DNA from 3 places in the Sodalis sp. RH24 genome. Region 1 is predicted to be linked to each of the others. Evidence: predicted binding sites of a transcription regulator. Region 1 holds the regulator's gene; each other region holds the start of a gene.
What was found. Region 1 encodes Fur, which represses iron uptake genes when iron is present. Its sites were predicted from a motif close to ATAATAATGAGAACNACTATCAA; they were not measured.
Positions count from the first base shown of each region.

Region 2: the regulator Fur is predicted to act here: its motif matches at 2,415-2,437, upstream of ACL2XG_RS13500 (isochorismate synthase).
Region 3: the regulator Fur is predicted to act here: its motif matches at 2,899-2,921, upstream of ftnA (non-heme ferritin).

Region 1 is NZ_CP178729.1:2,028,345-2,032,680, reverse strand. Features, by position in the region: gene alsA (D-allose ABC transporter ATP-binding protein AlsA) at 1-115, opposite strand, end outside; gene alsB (D-allose transporter substrate-binding protein) at 173-1,108, opposite strand; gene alsR (transcriptional repressor AlsR) at 1,130-2,017, opposite strand; gene fur (ferric iron uptake transcriptional regulator) at 2,580-3,050, opposite strand; gene fldA (flavodoxin FldA) at 3,406-3,921, opposite strand; gene ybfE (LexA regulated protein) at 4,100-4,336, opposite strand, start outside.
Region 2 is NZ_CP178729.1:2,953,385-2,957,720, forward strand. Features, by position in the region: gene ACL2XG_RS13495 ((2,3-dihydroxybenzoyl)adenylate synthase) at 1-1,195, opposite strand, end outside; gene ACL2XG_RS13500 (isochorismate synthase) at 1,207-2,379, opposite strand; gene fepB (Fe2+-enterobactin ABC transporter substrate-binding protein) at 2,631-3,566, shown strand; gene entS (enterobactin transporter EntS) at 3,641-4,336, opposite strand, start outside.
Region 3 is NZ_CP178729.1:1,202,093-1,206,428, forward strand. Features, by position in the region: gene ACL2XG_RS05525 (YebY family protein) at 344-691, opposite strand; gene copD (copper homeostasis membrane protein CopD) at 740-1,624, opposite strand; gene yobA (CopC domain-containing protein YobA) at 1,625-2,005, opposite strand; gene ftnA (non-heme ferritin) at 2,203-2,718, opposite strand; gene ACL2XG_RS05545 (DNA polymerase III subunit theta) at 3,086-3,313, shown strand; gene exoX (exodeoxyribonuclease X) at 3,741-4,336, shown strand, end outside.

The DNA of each region.
Region 1 (4,336 bases):
CACCTAATAAAGCATGTATCTCATTAGGGTATATTTCCAGGTCAACTGATTGCAACGCCTGGACGGGACCAAAGGATTTGGCGATCCCCTCCATTTTAATATATGGAGTGCTCATATTACTCTCCGGATTAATGACAAGACGGCGGGAATAGGCGGTCTTGCGGCACCTGGACTATTTGGTGACTAATATAGAATCGACGGTTTCAATTTTCGGCTGGGCATCAAGCGCAATCAGCTTGCCCGCTTTCACCGTATTCACCAGGATGGCCAGGCCGTTGGCGCCGATTTCCGCCGGATTCTGGGCCACGGTGGCGGTCATCATGCCCTGGGCGACCATCTTGCGCGCCTCGGGAATACCGTCGGTGCCGACCACCAGGATCTTGCCGGTCTGTCCCGCGTTGGCCACCGCCTGCGCCACGCCCATCGCCATGGTATCGTTGGCGCAATAGAAGGCCTTCAGCTGGGGATGACGTTGCAGCACATTGGTCGCCACGTCCAGGGCCTTGATGCGATCCCAATCCGCCGGCTGGCTGGCCACCAGCTTGATATGGCTGTTGGCCTTGAACTCCGCGGTCGCGCCGTTGCGCCGCGCCTCGCCCGAGGCGTTGCCGGCCTTGCCTTCGATAATGGCCACTTCGCCGCCCTGGGCGCCCAAGCTATCGATAATAAATTTGGCGCCTTTCGCGCCGACCGCGACATTATCGGTGGTGATAAAGGCTTCGACGTTGCCCTTGGCCTTGGCCAGGCTGGCTAAATCGATTTTTTCGTCGAGGTTAACCAGGTGAATCCCTTTCTGATAAGCCTTGGCGACGGGAATCACCAGATTCACCGCCGATAAAGGCGCAAAGGCGATGCCTTTATAATTCTTATTGGTTAAATCCTCGAATAATTGTAATTGCGATTGGAAGTCGCCTTCCGACGGTGACGCGAATATATCCACCGTCACGCCGAGATCCTGGGCCTTTTTCTCAATGCCTTGTTTCATCTCTACCCAGAAAGGGTTGGATAATGTTTTAAGAACAACGGCGTAATCGGCTGCCGCGTGGACCACGGTGGACAACATCAGTCCACAGGCGGCGCCACCGGCCAATTTAAGAAATTTATTCATTATTCTATCTCCAAAAGAGAATTATTTATAATCACGCTTCAGGTACTTGGTAATGGAACTCGTTTTTTCCAGGTTTTTATTCGCCAGCTCGATATCCTGCCGCGCTACCGAGACATAAAACGCATCCAGCAGCGTAAGCTGCAAAATACGGGCCGAAGCGTTTCTGCCTAATAACGGCGTTTCCGGCGCCGGTGAACAAATATTAAAATCAGCCAGCTGGGCTATGGGGGAATTGCTGCTATGGGTAATACAAATGATCTTGGCCCCATTATCCTTGGCAATCGACACCACCCGTTTCAGATCGCTGGTGCGGCCCGAATGGGATACCACCAACGCCACATCGCCCGGTTGCAACAGGGAGGCCGACATCATCATCAAATGCGCGTCCAGGTAGGCATTGCAACGCAAGCCGATTTTCAGGAATTTATGCTGCACGTCCGCGCAAATGGAATTAGAGCCGCCGACGCCGTACAGCTCGCGCTGATGGCCGGCAAAAAAGCATTGGGCCGCCTGCTGGATGACGTTGGCGTCGACTATCGCCTGGCCTTCGACAATGGTGCGTACGGTCAGGTTAAACACTTTGTTGACCACATCCTCCGGGCTGTCGGTGGGCGAGAGTTCGGCGGTGATATCATGGTCGGCATGATCGAAATACTCGACGATGGCGCTGCGCAGCTGGCGAAAGCCGCTGAAACCGAGAATTTTCGACACCTTGACAATCATGGCTTCCGACAGGCCCAGACTCAGGGCCACCTCTTTGATCCCCGAGACGTCGGTGAGGTTGCCGGGAGATAAAAACCACTCCACTATCCGGCTTTCGTTTTCAGTCATGCCTTCTTGTTTAATACGAATATAAGGAGCAATGCCTATGCCGCGCGGCATATCGTTTTGCAGTTCCGCATCATTCATCTGGACTATCTCTGGTGATTAACATTGCCTGTCACTATATCACCATGGCGAAAGTTTAAAATCTGCTGCGAACTTCACGTTTTTTATTAATTTATAAATTAACTTTTTGTGTAAAAATCGAGTCATCGATCCGGGTTAATTTCAGGAAGGTATTTTTGGCTATATTAATTCAATAAAATCATATAATTAAAATGTATCTTTTGTTGTCGCTTACTGCTGACAGCGAAAAATAGCTTTATCATCAGATTCACAGAATAATTTACCCGGTGAAAAAATCGCAATAAAAACGCTGTCGTTTCAATGGATTACGCAAATTAGCCCAAAATAGCGTCCCAGGGCCTCTATTTATTCTTTATTTATTTTTATTTTCTGTGAAGTTTTCTGGAGTTTGCCGGCGGTGAGCACGGCGGTGATTGGCGGATACGACGCTTGTCGACGCGCTTCGGGAAGGAAACGTTACCAGGGAAGGGGACGGGCGGCGTTTAGCCTCATTGAAAAAATCGTTGCAGGGTGAGAAAGCGGCGCGATAACAGCCGCTTTGGAGAAACGGACCGCGCCGCGGTTATTCTTTTACGCCGTTGAGCATATCGGCGTGATCGTGCAGCGTTTCGTCTTCGCGGCAGTTGCCGATTTCACAATGCCCATACAGATATAAGCTATGGTTGGTCAGCTTGATATTGTGCCTTTTGGCAATATCACGCTGGCGCGCTTCGATGAACTCGTCGCGAAATTCGATAACCTTGCCGCAGTCCAGACAGATCAGGTGGTCATGATGATACTGTTGCGTCAGTTCAAAAACGGATTTGCCGCCTTCAAAATTGTGGCGGGTTACGATACCGGCGTCGTCAAATTGGTTTAGCACGCGATATACCGTGGCCAGGCCGATTTCCTCACCCATATCGATCAGTTTTTTGTACAGATCTTCCGCACTGACGTGATGGCATTCCGGATCTTGCAACACTTCCAGAATCTTCAGTCTGGGAAGGGTGACTTTCAGGCCGGCCTTCTTCAATGCAATATTATTGTCAGTCATGCGGGTTTAGTCCTGTTACTTTGATAATCTGATTGTAGGCTAACTTAGCCTATAACATCGGTCGGCCCGAAAAATGTGACGCCGTCTCATTATAAGACTGCCTGTCCAAAATGAAAACCGCGCCTTGTTAACAACTATAGCCCGTTTCAGGGGGCGAATTCTGCAACATTTTGCTAAAAAGGGTGGAACCGCTGCGCTATTGTACCGCGTTGTGGATAAAAGTTAAAAACTTGTATCTATTAATTTGAAAGGATTTAGTTATCAGTGAGGTTGGCGGCGCCGTCCCGACGCCATGACGGCAACCGATTCTCTTGCCGGGCGCCGTCGCGACGGCACCCTCCCGCACGGCTTGACTTTAGCTGAGCTGCAATTCAGCGCTGATTTGCTTCACCCAGCCGTCCACGCGTTCATTGGTCAGCTCGGGCTGGCGGTCTTCGTCAATGGCCAGGCCGATGAAGTGATTGTCGTCCGCCAGTCCTTTCGACGCTTCGAAATGATAGCCGGCGGTGGGCCAGTGACCGACGATGGTCGCGCCGTTGGGCTCGATAATGTCGCGAATGGTGCCCATGGCGTCACAGAAATATTCGGCGTAATCCTCCTGATCGCCACAGCCGAACAGCGCCACTTTTTTGCCGGAGAAATCTATTTCTTCCAGGGTGGGGAAAAAATCATCCCAGTCACATTGCGCTTCGCCGTAGTACCAGGTCGGGATGCCGAGCAGCAGGGTGTCGAACCGCGCCAGGTCTTCTTTACTGCTTTTGGCAATGTCATGAACTTCGGCAACATCCGCACCCAGTTGCTTCTGAATCATTTTGGCAATATTTTCGGTATTGCCGGTGTCACTGCCAAAAAAAATGCCTACAGTTGCCATGAATTTGAAAACCTCTTAAATATTATGGATATGTTCCGTAACAGAATCAGCGATGCTCTGCGGCAATCATAGCAGACCCTTATGCGGGGAGAAACTCGCCGGCCGGGTTTTGTCGCAAATTTGCCCCGTTCGCGGCCTTGGGCCCTGGACGGGATGGCGCTTTACCGGGCCGGCAAGTTTACTCCGGATGCGGATCCGCGCCTTGCTGCCGTTCAAGCTCGGCCAGTAAAATCAATTCGATCAGCTCGCTGCGCGACAGGTTTTGCCGGTAGGCCAGCTCATTTAACGCATCCACCGCCTCGGCGTTGATTTTCAGCTCCACCCGGCGCAGGCCGCGCTTTTTATCCCGGCGCAGCTGGTTACGCTTGTTGATGCGCAACTGCTCATCGCGGGACAGGGGGTTGGTCTTCGGTCT
Region 2 (4,336 bases), 930 kb from region 1:
GGCTTTGGTAATAGCCGCGAAACGTATAGGGCCCGCGCGTCATCAGGCGTCCCACGCGGCCCGGCGGCAGCGGATTGCCCTGCCCGTCGGCCACCCAGACTTCATCATCCGGCGATATCGGACGGCCCTGGGTGGTAAAGATATGTTCGTCGTCATCGTCCAGCCGGGTGTAGTTCACCAGCCCTTCGGCCATGCCGAACACCTGCTGCAGCCGGCAGCCCAGCTCCGCCGGAATGCGCGCGGCCAGGGCCTCGCCAAGCTTGGCGCCGCCGACCTGCAATAATTGCAGGCTGGCCAGCTGCCCGCTGTCGCCCCATTGTTCCATCGCCTGCAGCCACAGCGTCACGGCGGGCGGCACCAGCCCGGTGACGGTGATCCGGTGCTGCGCTATCAGCGGGAAACAGACGTTGGCGCTCGGATCGCTGGCCAGTACCACGCTGCCGCCGCCGTAAAACACGCCCAGCGCGCCCGGCGAGCTCAGCGGGTAGTTATGGGCCGCGGGCAGCGCGCACAGGTAGCGGGTATCCTCATCGAAACGGCAGATGTCCACGCTGGCGCGAATACTGTAGTAATAGTCGTTATGGGTGCGCGGAATCAGCTTCGGCGTGCCGGTGCTGCCGCCGGATAGCTGGAAAAAGGCCACCTCGTCGGCGGGCGACGGGGCGGCGGTGAACGCGCCCGGCGCTTCGTCGAATAATGCCTGTAAACTTGTTTGCGGCGCGTCGTCGCCGCGCATCGCCACCACCCGCAGCGACGGATACTGCCGCCGCAGTTCATCGATAAAGCCATTATCGCTGAACAGCCCATGCTGCCGGTCGGCAATCAGCAGCGCCGGCCTGATTTGCAGCGCATAGGCGGTAAGTTCGCTGCGCTGGTGGCTGAACAGGGCATTTACCGGCGCCACGCCGATTTTCAGCAGGGCGAACAGCACCAGATAAAATTCCGCCACGTTGCCCAACTGCACCAGCGCGGTATCCCCCGCCGCCAGCCCGCGCCGGGCAAGGGCCGCGGCCAGCCGGTCGGACAAGGTGTTGACATCCCGGTAGCTCAGGCGGCGCTCGCCGCAGGCCACCGCCAGCGCGCCGCTGTCTTTACGGCGGTCGATAATATCGGTCAGGGGCAAATCCAGCCAGTATCCCCTGGCGCGGTAGCGGGCCGCGAACTCATCCGGCCAACGGTTAAATACAATGCTCATCATCTCTCCTGTTAATGCAATCCGAACGCGCTCAGCATGGTATCGAGCTTGACGCCGGTTTCGCGCCACTCCGCGTCGGGGATGGAGGCGGGCACGATGCCGGCGCCGGCGAACAGCCGCACCTGGTTGCCCGCCACCCTGGCGCAGCGGATGGTTACCACCCATTCGCCATTGCCCTCCTCGTCGCACCAGCCCACCATGCCGCCGAACAGATCGCGGTCGAAGGGTTCCAGGGTCTGGATTAAGCGGCGCGCGCGATCGGTGGGGGCGCCGCACAGCGCGGGCGTGGGATGCAACAGGCAGGCCAGCGCCAGGGCGTTGACGGCGGGGTCCGCCACCTCGCCGTCGATGGCGGTGGCCAGATGCCAAAGGGTGGGCGTATTGACCAGGCCGGGTACGGGCGGCACGTTTAAACCCGCGCTGTAGGGCGCCAGCACTTCGCGCATCTGGTCGATAACCAGCTGATGCTCATAGCGGTCCTTGACTGAATCCAGCAATTGGCGGCCGGCGGCGGCGTCACGGCCCGGCTCGGCGTCGCGCCGGGCGGAACCCGCCAGCGGCGTGGAGTAAAACCGGTTGCCGGTCTTGCGCAGCAGCAGCTCCGGGCTGGCGCCCAGCAGGGCGCCGTTGTCGAGGGGAACATGGAAATTGTAACTGGCGGGATTTTGGGCCGCGATGCGCCGCATCAGGGCCGCGGTATTCACCGGTTCCCGGGTGGTGATATCCAGCAGGCGCGCGAGCACCACTTTACTCAGCCGTTGCTGGCCGGTGGCCTCCACCGCCCGCGCCACCATGTGTTTAAAGTCGCGCTCCGGCGGTCGCTCGATTTTGCCGGTTACCTGCGGCAAGGGTTCGGCGGGCACATTCCGGCTTTGCAAAAACATCTCGCGATCGAACCCCTGGCTGCGCTGCGGGATAAACAGCGCCGCGGGCCGGTCGGCATCGAAGGGAATGGCCCCCACCACCAGCGGCCGTTCAATGCCGGCGTTTCTGGCGCGCCGGAAGGCGTGGCGCAGCTCCCGCTGAAACACGCCATCGGGCTGATCACCCCTGCCCGCGGGCGCGCTGATGGCGCAGAAACGACCCTGGGTAACGAAGCTGCGATAAGGCGACATGAAAAAAAATCCGTTTATAATGGCATCCGCGTCGCCTGGTGTTGTCTGTCGAAACAATGAAAATTCCACGTGACGATCTCCGCTATTATCAAATGATAAACACAATAATAATAATTATCATTTGTATTGATAGCACATAAACTACGTCGTAGAATCTGCCGTGTCAATGAACGTAAACACTGCCTCACCCGCGCAAGGGTGGATTTGATTGCCCGTTTTTTGTCATCATAAGGCGGACAAAACCAGCCCCTACCCCAGGAATACCAGACATGATCACTCTATTGTCCCGGCGCCGATCCGCCTGCAATTGGCTCGCCCTGATGGCCCTGCCCTTACTGCTGGCGGCCGCGTCCCCGCGCGCCGCTGAAAACGGCTGGCCGCGGCAGGTGGCGGGCGCGCATGGCGCCATTACCCTGGATCACATGCCGCAGCGCATCGTATCCACAAGCGTCACCCTTACCGGCTCGCTATTGGCCATCGGGGCGCCGGTGATAGCCAGCGGCGCCACCACGCCGAATAACCGGGTCGCGGACGAGCAGGGCTTTTTTCGCCAATGGAGCGATGTCGCCCGGCAGCGCGGCGTCAAACGCCTGTACATCGGCGAACCGGATGCCGAGGCCATCGCCGGCCAGAATCCCGATTTGATTATTATCGCCGCCACCGGCGGCGATTCGGCCCTGCGCCTTTACGATCAGTTGTCACCGCTGGCGCCGACCCTGGTGGTCAATTATGACGATAAAAGCTGGCAGGACCTGGCCCGGGAGCTGGGACAAGCCACCGGCCATGAAGCGCAGGCCGCGGAGGTCATCGCCCGCTTCGACGCCCGCCGGCAGACGCTGAAACAGCATCTGGCGCTGCCGCCGCAGCCGGTATCCGCCCTGGTATACCAGCCGGACGGCAAAGCCGCCAACCTGTGGACCGCCGATTCGCCGCAGGGCCAGCTGCTGCGCCAGCTGGGCTTTACGCTGGCCGAACCGCCCGCCCCCCCCGTCGGCGGCCGAAGCATGGGCGTGCGCAAGGACATCGTCCAGCTGTCCGGCGAAAACCTGGCCGCCGGCCTGAACGGGCAAGCCTTCCTGCTGTTTGCCGGCGATGACGCCAGCGCCCGGTTGCTCTTGGCCAATCCGTTCCTGGCGCATCTGCCGGCGGTGCAAAACCGCCGGGTCTACGCCCTTGGCAACGACACCTTCCGCCTTGATTACTACAGCGCCAGCAATGTGCTGGCCCGCCTGGAACAGCTGTTCGCCAAGCCGTGATCTTTCCCCGTCCTGCCGCGTGGCTAACCGCGTCATGCCGCGGCCATTCCCGGCCGGGCGGGGATTCATGGCGGTTATGGCTCACTGCGGCCGGCGGGCGGGATTTCATCCGCCGGCCGGCCCTGATCCCGATGCCGCGCCATATCCACGGCGCGCAGGCCCCGCAGCGCCAGCGCCGGCAGTAGCCCCGCCAGGGCCGCCGCCAGGCCGAACGCCGCGGCGGCCAGCCCCGGCGGCATCAGGGTGCCCAATCCCCCCAATACCAGCGCCCCCAGCGCGTCGCCGGTGACGTTCTGCGCGGTCCACAGGCCGTTGATGCGGCCCAGCAGATGATCCGGCGTCAGCTGTTGTATCAATGCATATTGCAGCAGCGAGTTGATGGCGCTGAAATAACCAAAGCCCGCCAGACACAGCAGCGCCAGCGCGTAGAACGGCATCAGGCTGCATGCCGCGACGCAGATAAACGCCATGACGGCGGTAAGCAACAGCATTCTTCCCGGCCGCGCCGTGGCGGCGACGCGGCCGCTGGTAAACGCGCCTATCGCCGCGCCCAGGGGCACCGCCGCGTACATCAACCCCAGCCGGGCGGCGTTGATATGCCAGCTTATCGCCAGCGCCGGGTAAAGCACCCGTACCGCGCTTGCCATGGTCAGCAATGCGCCGATCAGCGCCACCAGGCCGATGGTTTTATGACGAAACAGATAGGCCATGCCGCCGGCCAGCGCGTGTAACGGGTGTTCCCGGGGCTGGGGAGGCGGCGCCAGCCTGGG
Region 3 (4,336 bases), 830 kb from region 1:
AATATTTCGGGATTTATCGGGGGATGCGGTAATTTATCTATATATATCAATGACATAAAAAAAGACCGAATACGATTCCTATATTCGGTCTAGGGAAATGGCTCTTGGGAGAGAGCCGTGCGCTAAAAGTTGGCATTAATGTAAGCTGTTTAGCCTTACACTTGATGAGTATAGAGACGCACAGGGATTTTTCCATCGCCGGCCTCGCATTACCGGCGCTATTGTTTCACCAAATGATAACTTTGTGATATCAAGCACACTTATGATTATTAACATATTAAACTATAAGCTCACTATACATATCCCTGCCCCGCAGCCGGCAAGTGGGTCCTATCCCGGCATCTCAGCCCGGTGCGTTGCACAATTGGCCGGCGCGCTCGACAAACGGCGCGATGCTCATCTTGTGCCCCGGATTAGCAGGGTCGTCCAGCAGGATGGCGTCAATGGGCGTCGCGTTGACCTGGCCGCTGGACATGGCACGGGTGGCCGGTTCATTGAGGGGATACTGCATCAGGGTGCTCATATTCAGCGCAAACAGCGAGCCGTCCGGGCGGCAGAGCAATTGCACCTCTTCTTTGGTAAAGGCCCATTGCTTGCCGAACTGAAACTTGCTGACGGTGATAATTTGCGCCGCGCTGACCGCCTGGGCGGTAAAGGCTAACAGCAATAACGCGATACTCCGGGTTTTCATGTTTTATCCTACTATTGGACCTGACGCCTGGGCGGCGCCAGGATGTGATCAGGGTTCAAGCGTGGCGAAAATACTCACCAAAATCAGTACCAGATTACCAAGAATCATCTCCGCAAGCGTCAGCAAGGTCAAGATACGAATAGCCGCGGGATGGTGGCGCGCCATGGCGGGAACCACGGCATAACGATTGGTTACCGCCAGGATCACCATCACCGCCACCACGGCTATTTTTATCAGCAGCAGCCGCTGGTACGGCGCCGACCCATCGAGCGGCCAATGGCCCAGAACCAGCGCGGTATTGACGATACCGGTGAAAATGACCAGCGCCACCGCAGCATGTCCGCTGCGCGAAAAACGAATCAGCGCGCGCAGCGCGTCCGGACGCGCCGTCTCGCGTAGCAGCGGCAGACAAAACAGCAGCGGCAGCAGCCCGCCCAGCCACCAGGCGGCGGAAAACAGATGCGCCATTTGATTGAGCCGCTGCATGACGCCGCGCAGTCCCTCGCTCATCGCCGTGTGGCCCACCAGCGCCAGGCTTGCCAGCAGGCCGGCCATGGCGGCGAGCAATGCCCGCTGCCTGATGGCGGTCATCGGCCCATGGCCCGCGGCCAACACCGCCGCCAGCGCGATAGCCATATGCCACAGCCAGACAGTGCCGAAGGCAGTGCCGAGCACCGCCGCCCAGATGGCGGGGGAAAGGGTTTGCGTCCAGCCGTCCCCCATTTGCCCGGCTTGCAACCCCAGCAGGACAACCGCCGACGCCAGGGCGACCCAGGCCAGAACGCGCAAGGGCGCGCCCAGGGATGCGCGCAGGCCGGCGCGCAGTGCGGGCGGCGCCAGGTACTCGCAAAACAGGGCGGTACCGAACGCCTGCATCACCGCCGCGATATGGAGATAGCGGCAGGCGGAATAGCACTCCGCCAGGCTTAGCATCTATTTAACGCTGAATTGATAATTGCCTTGGGTTTTATGACTGTCCACCGATACCACATGCCATTGCACTTGATACTCGCCGGCGGCCAGGGGCTTTTCAATGGGCACGATGACCTGCTTAGGGTTGGCGGGGTCGACCTTGATGGCGCCGGTGGGGATGACGGTGTTGCCGGGGCCGGTTAGCGTCAGGCCGCTGAAGCCAGGCTCGATGCCCTCGCTGAAGGTGAGCGTTAACGCCTGCGGCGCGGCGGTCATGGTGGCGTTGGCCGCCGGATATTGCGTTTTCAGGTGCGCATGCGCCTGGGCCTGTTGCGATCCCAACAAAGTCAGGGCAGTGACTAACAGCGTCAACAGGGGCGCGGTAAAAGGTTGGCTTGACATCGATGTCGTTTCCTAAGACTGAACGGGTATCCTGTCGGTTAAACCGACGCTTGGCGGTCCACCGCGGGAGCATTGCCGGTTATTCGTTTATTCTTGGGAAACAAAAAACCCGGCGCTGCTACCGGTTTGCCTGGACGCAAACTGATGATAACGGCAGCCGGGGCTGAAGTCGAGCAAACCACTGTCCGCGCGGGGATTTACATCGGCGCGGCCGTATTGTCGCCACCGTTCATTTTTTTCAAATCCTGATCGATAAAGAACAGTCCGCTGTTATTGGTATCCACCAGCGCCAGCTTGTCGAGGATGGATTTAAACAATTTTTCTTCTTCGTGCTGTTCGGAGACGTACCACTGCAGGAAGTTAAACGTCGAATAGTCCTGGGAGATCATCGCCGCATGGACCAGTTCGTTGATTTTCACCGTGATCATCTGCTCATGTTCATAGGTGCGCTTAAACAGCTCGGCCAATGAGGTAAAACCGGTTGGCGGCGCCTCGATTGCGCCCAGCACCGGCATGGTGCCGGTATCGTTGAGATAGTCGAACAGGCGGCGCATATGGTCCATCTCTTCCAGAGATTGGGTCTTGAGAAAGGCCGATGCGCCTTCGTAGCCCTTATCACTGCACCAGGCGCTCATTTGCAGATAAAGATTGGCGGAAAAAAATTCCAGATTGAGTTGCTCGTTAAGCTTTATTGCCATTTCTTGTTTTAGCATGGGCAGGCTTCCTTATGATGATTACGCCAATACGAATATAAACATTATGCCCAAATGCTAACAAAAATTACACTATAATTTAACCAATGAGTAATTTAATATTTTTTATGTATTAAATTCATAAGTTTATATATTTTTATAATGAGATTTTTTCTATAAAATCATTATTTATTAATGGTAGTGATAGGTATTCTTATTTGTATTATGAATACGCCAGGCCATTATTTCGGACAATGATAGCCATATTATTGCGTCGGCTGTTAATACAAACGATTATTATTTGTATCGCTGTCCCGCCGACCCTTGCGTTTTGCCGCGCAGTACCTTATTTTTAGCAGCATTGACCTTACAAGCGGCAGGAGGCGGTATGCAATATAATCTGGCCACACTGGGCAGCGAGGCGATGGACAAGATCAATGTCGATCTGGCCGCGTCCGGCGTGGCGTTCAAGGAGCGGTACAATATGCCGGTGGTCGCCGAGCATGTGGAACGGGAACAGCCGGAGCCTTTGCGCGCTTATTTTCGCGAACGGGTGGCCTTTTATCGCCAGGCGTCGCTGAATTTTTCCCGTTTGCCATATGAGCCACGAAAATAATTCGCCAATGGCCTATACTGGACTGGCAATGCCCCGGCACGTACCTGAACCAACGGCCGGAAGGCAAGCAGGCGCCGCGCGCCACGCCCGCGGTGCATGGCTTGCCGGCCCGCGCGGCGCTGTCCGCCGTGCGGCAAAATAGCACAAAATGACTTGATTATCAGTGCCAACAGGCAGTTAATCATTTCTACATTTCCGGTTCTTTTACAGAGAGGTAAATATGAGTAAGGGAATGGATCGTAAGAAAGACACCAAAAAGAAACCGCTGAAATCGCCGGAAGAAAAACGCGCCGACAAGCGTAACAGAAAGACCCAGCCTGATATCGTGTAAGGCTAACCCATATTAAACCCGCATCTGATGCGGGTTTTTTGTCGGCGCTATTCAGGGCATAATGGCTTTTTTATTTAGCCTTGGACAGGTAACGTCATGTCTTTTCGTGTTATCGATACCGAAACCTGCGGACTGGACGGCGGCGTCGTGGAAGTCGCCTCGGTGGACGTCGTTGACGGCCGGTTATGCAATGCCATGAGCGATCTGATCAACCCCGACCGGCCCATCGGCTACGAGGCCATGGCCATCCACCATATCACCGAAGCCATGGTCGAGGATAAGCCGCGTATCGCCAAGGTGATTGGCCGCTATCACGGCAGCCCGTATTACGTGGCGCATAACGCCGCATTCGACCGGCGCATGTTGCCGGAAATGCATGGTCAATGGATCTGCACGGTCAAGCTTGCGCGCAAGCTCTACCCTGGTTTGAAATACAGCAACCAGTACCTGCGCTATGCGCTGGGTCTCGAGGTCGCCGTGCCGGAGGGTCTCTATCCCCATCGCGCCCTGTATGATTGTTACGTCACCGCGGCCCTGCTGGTGAAAATCATCGGGGATTCCGGCTGGAGCGCCGAGCAAATGGCGGCCTTAAGCAATGAAACCACCCTGCTTACGACGTTAAAGTTCGGCAAATACCGGGGCCAGCCGATGGAACGGATCGCGCGCGAGGACCCCGGCTATTTGAAATGGAT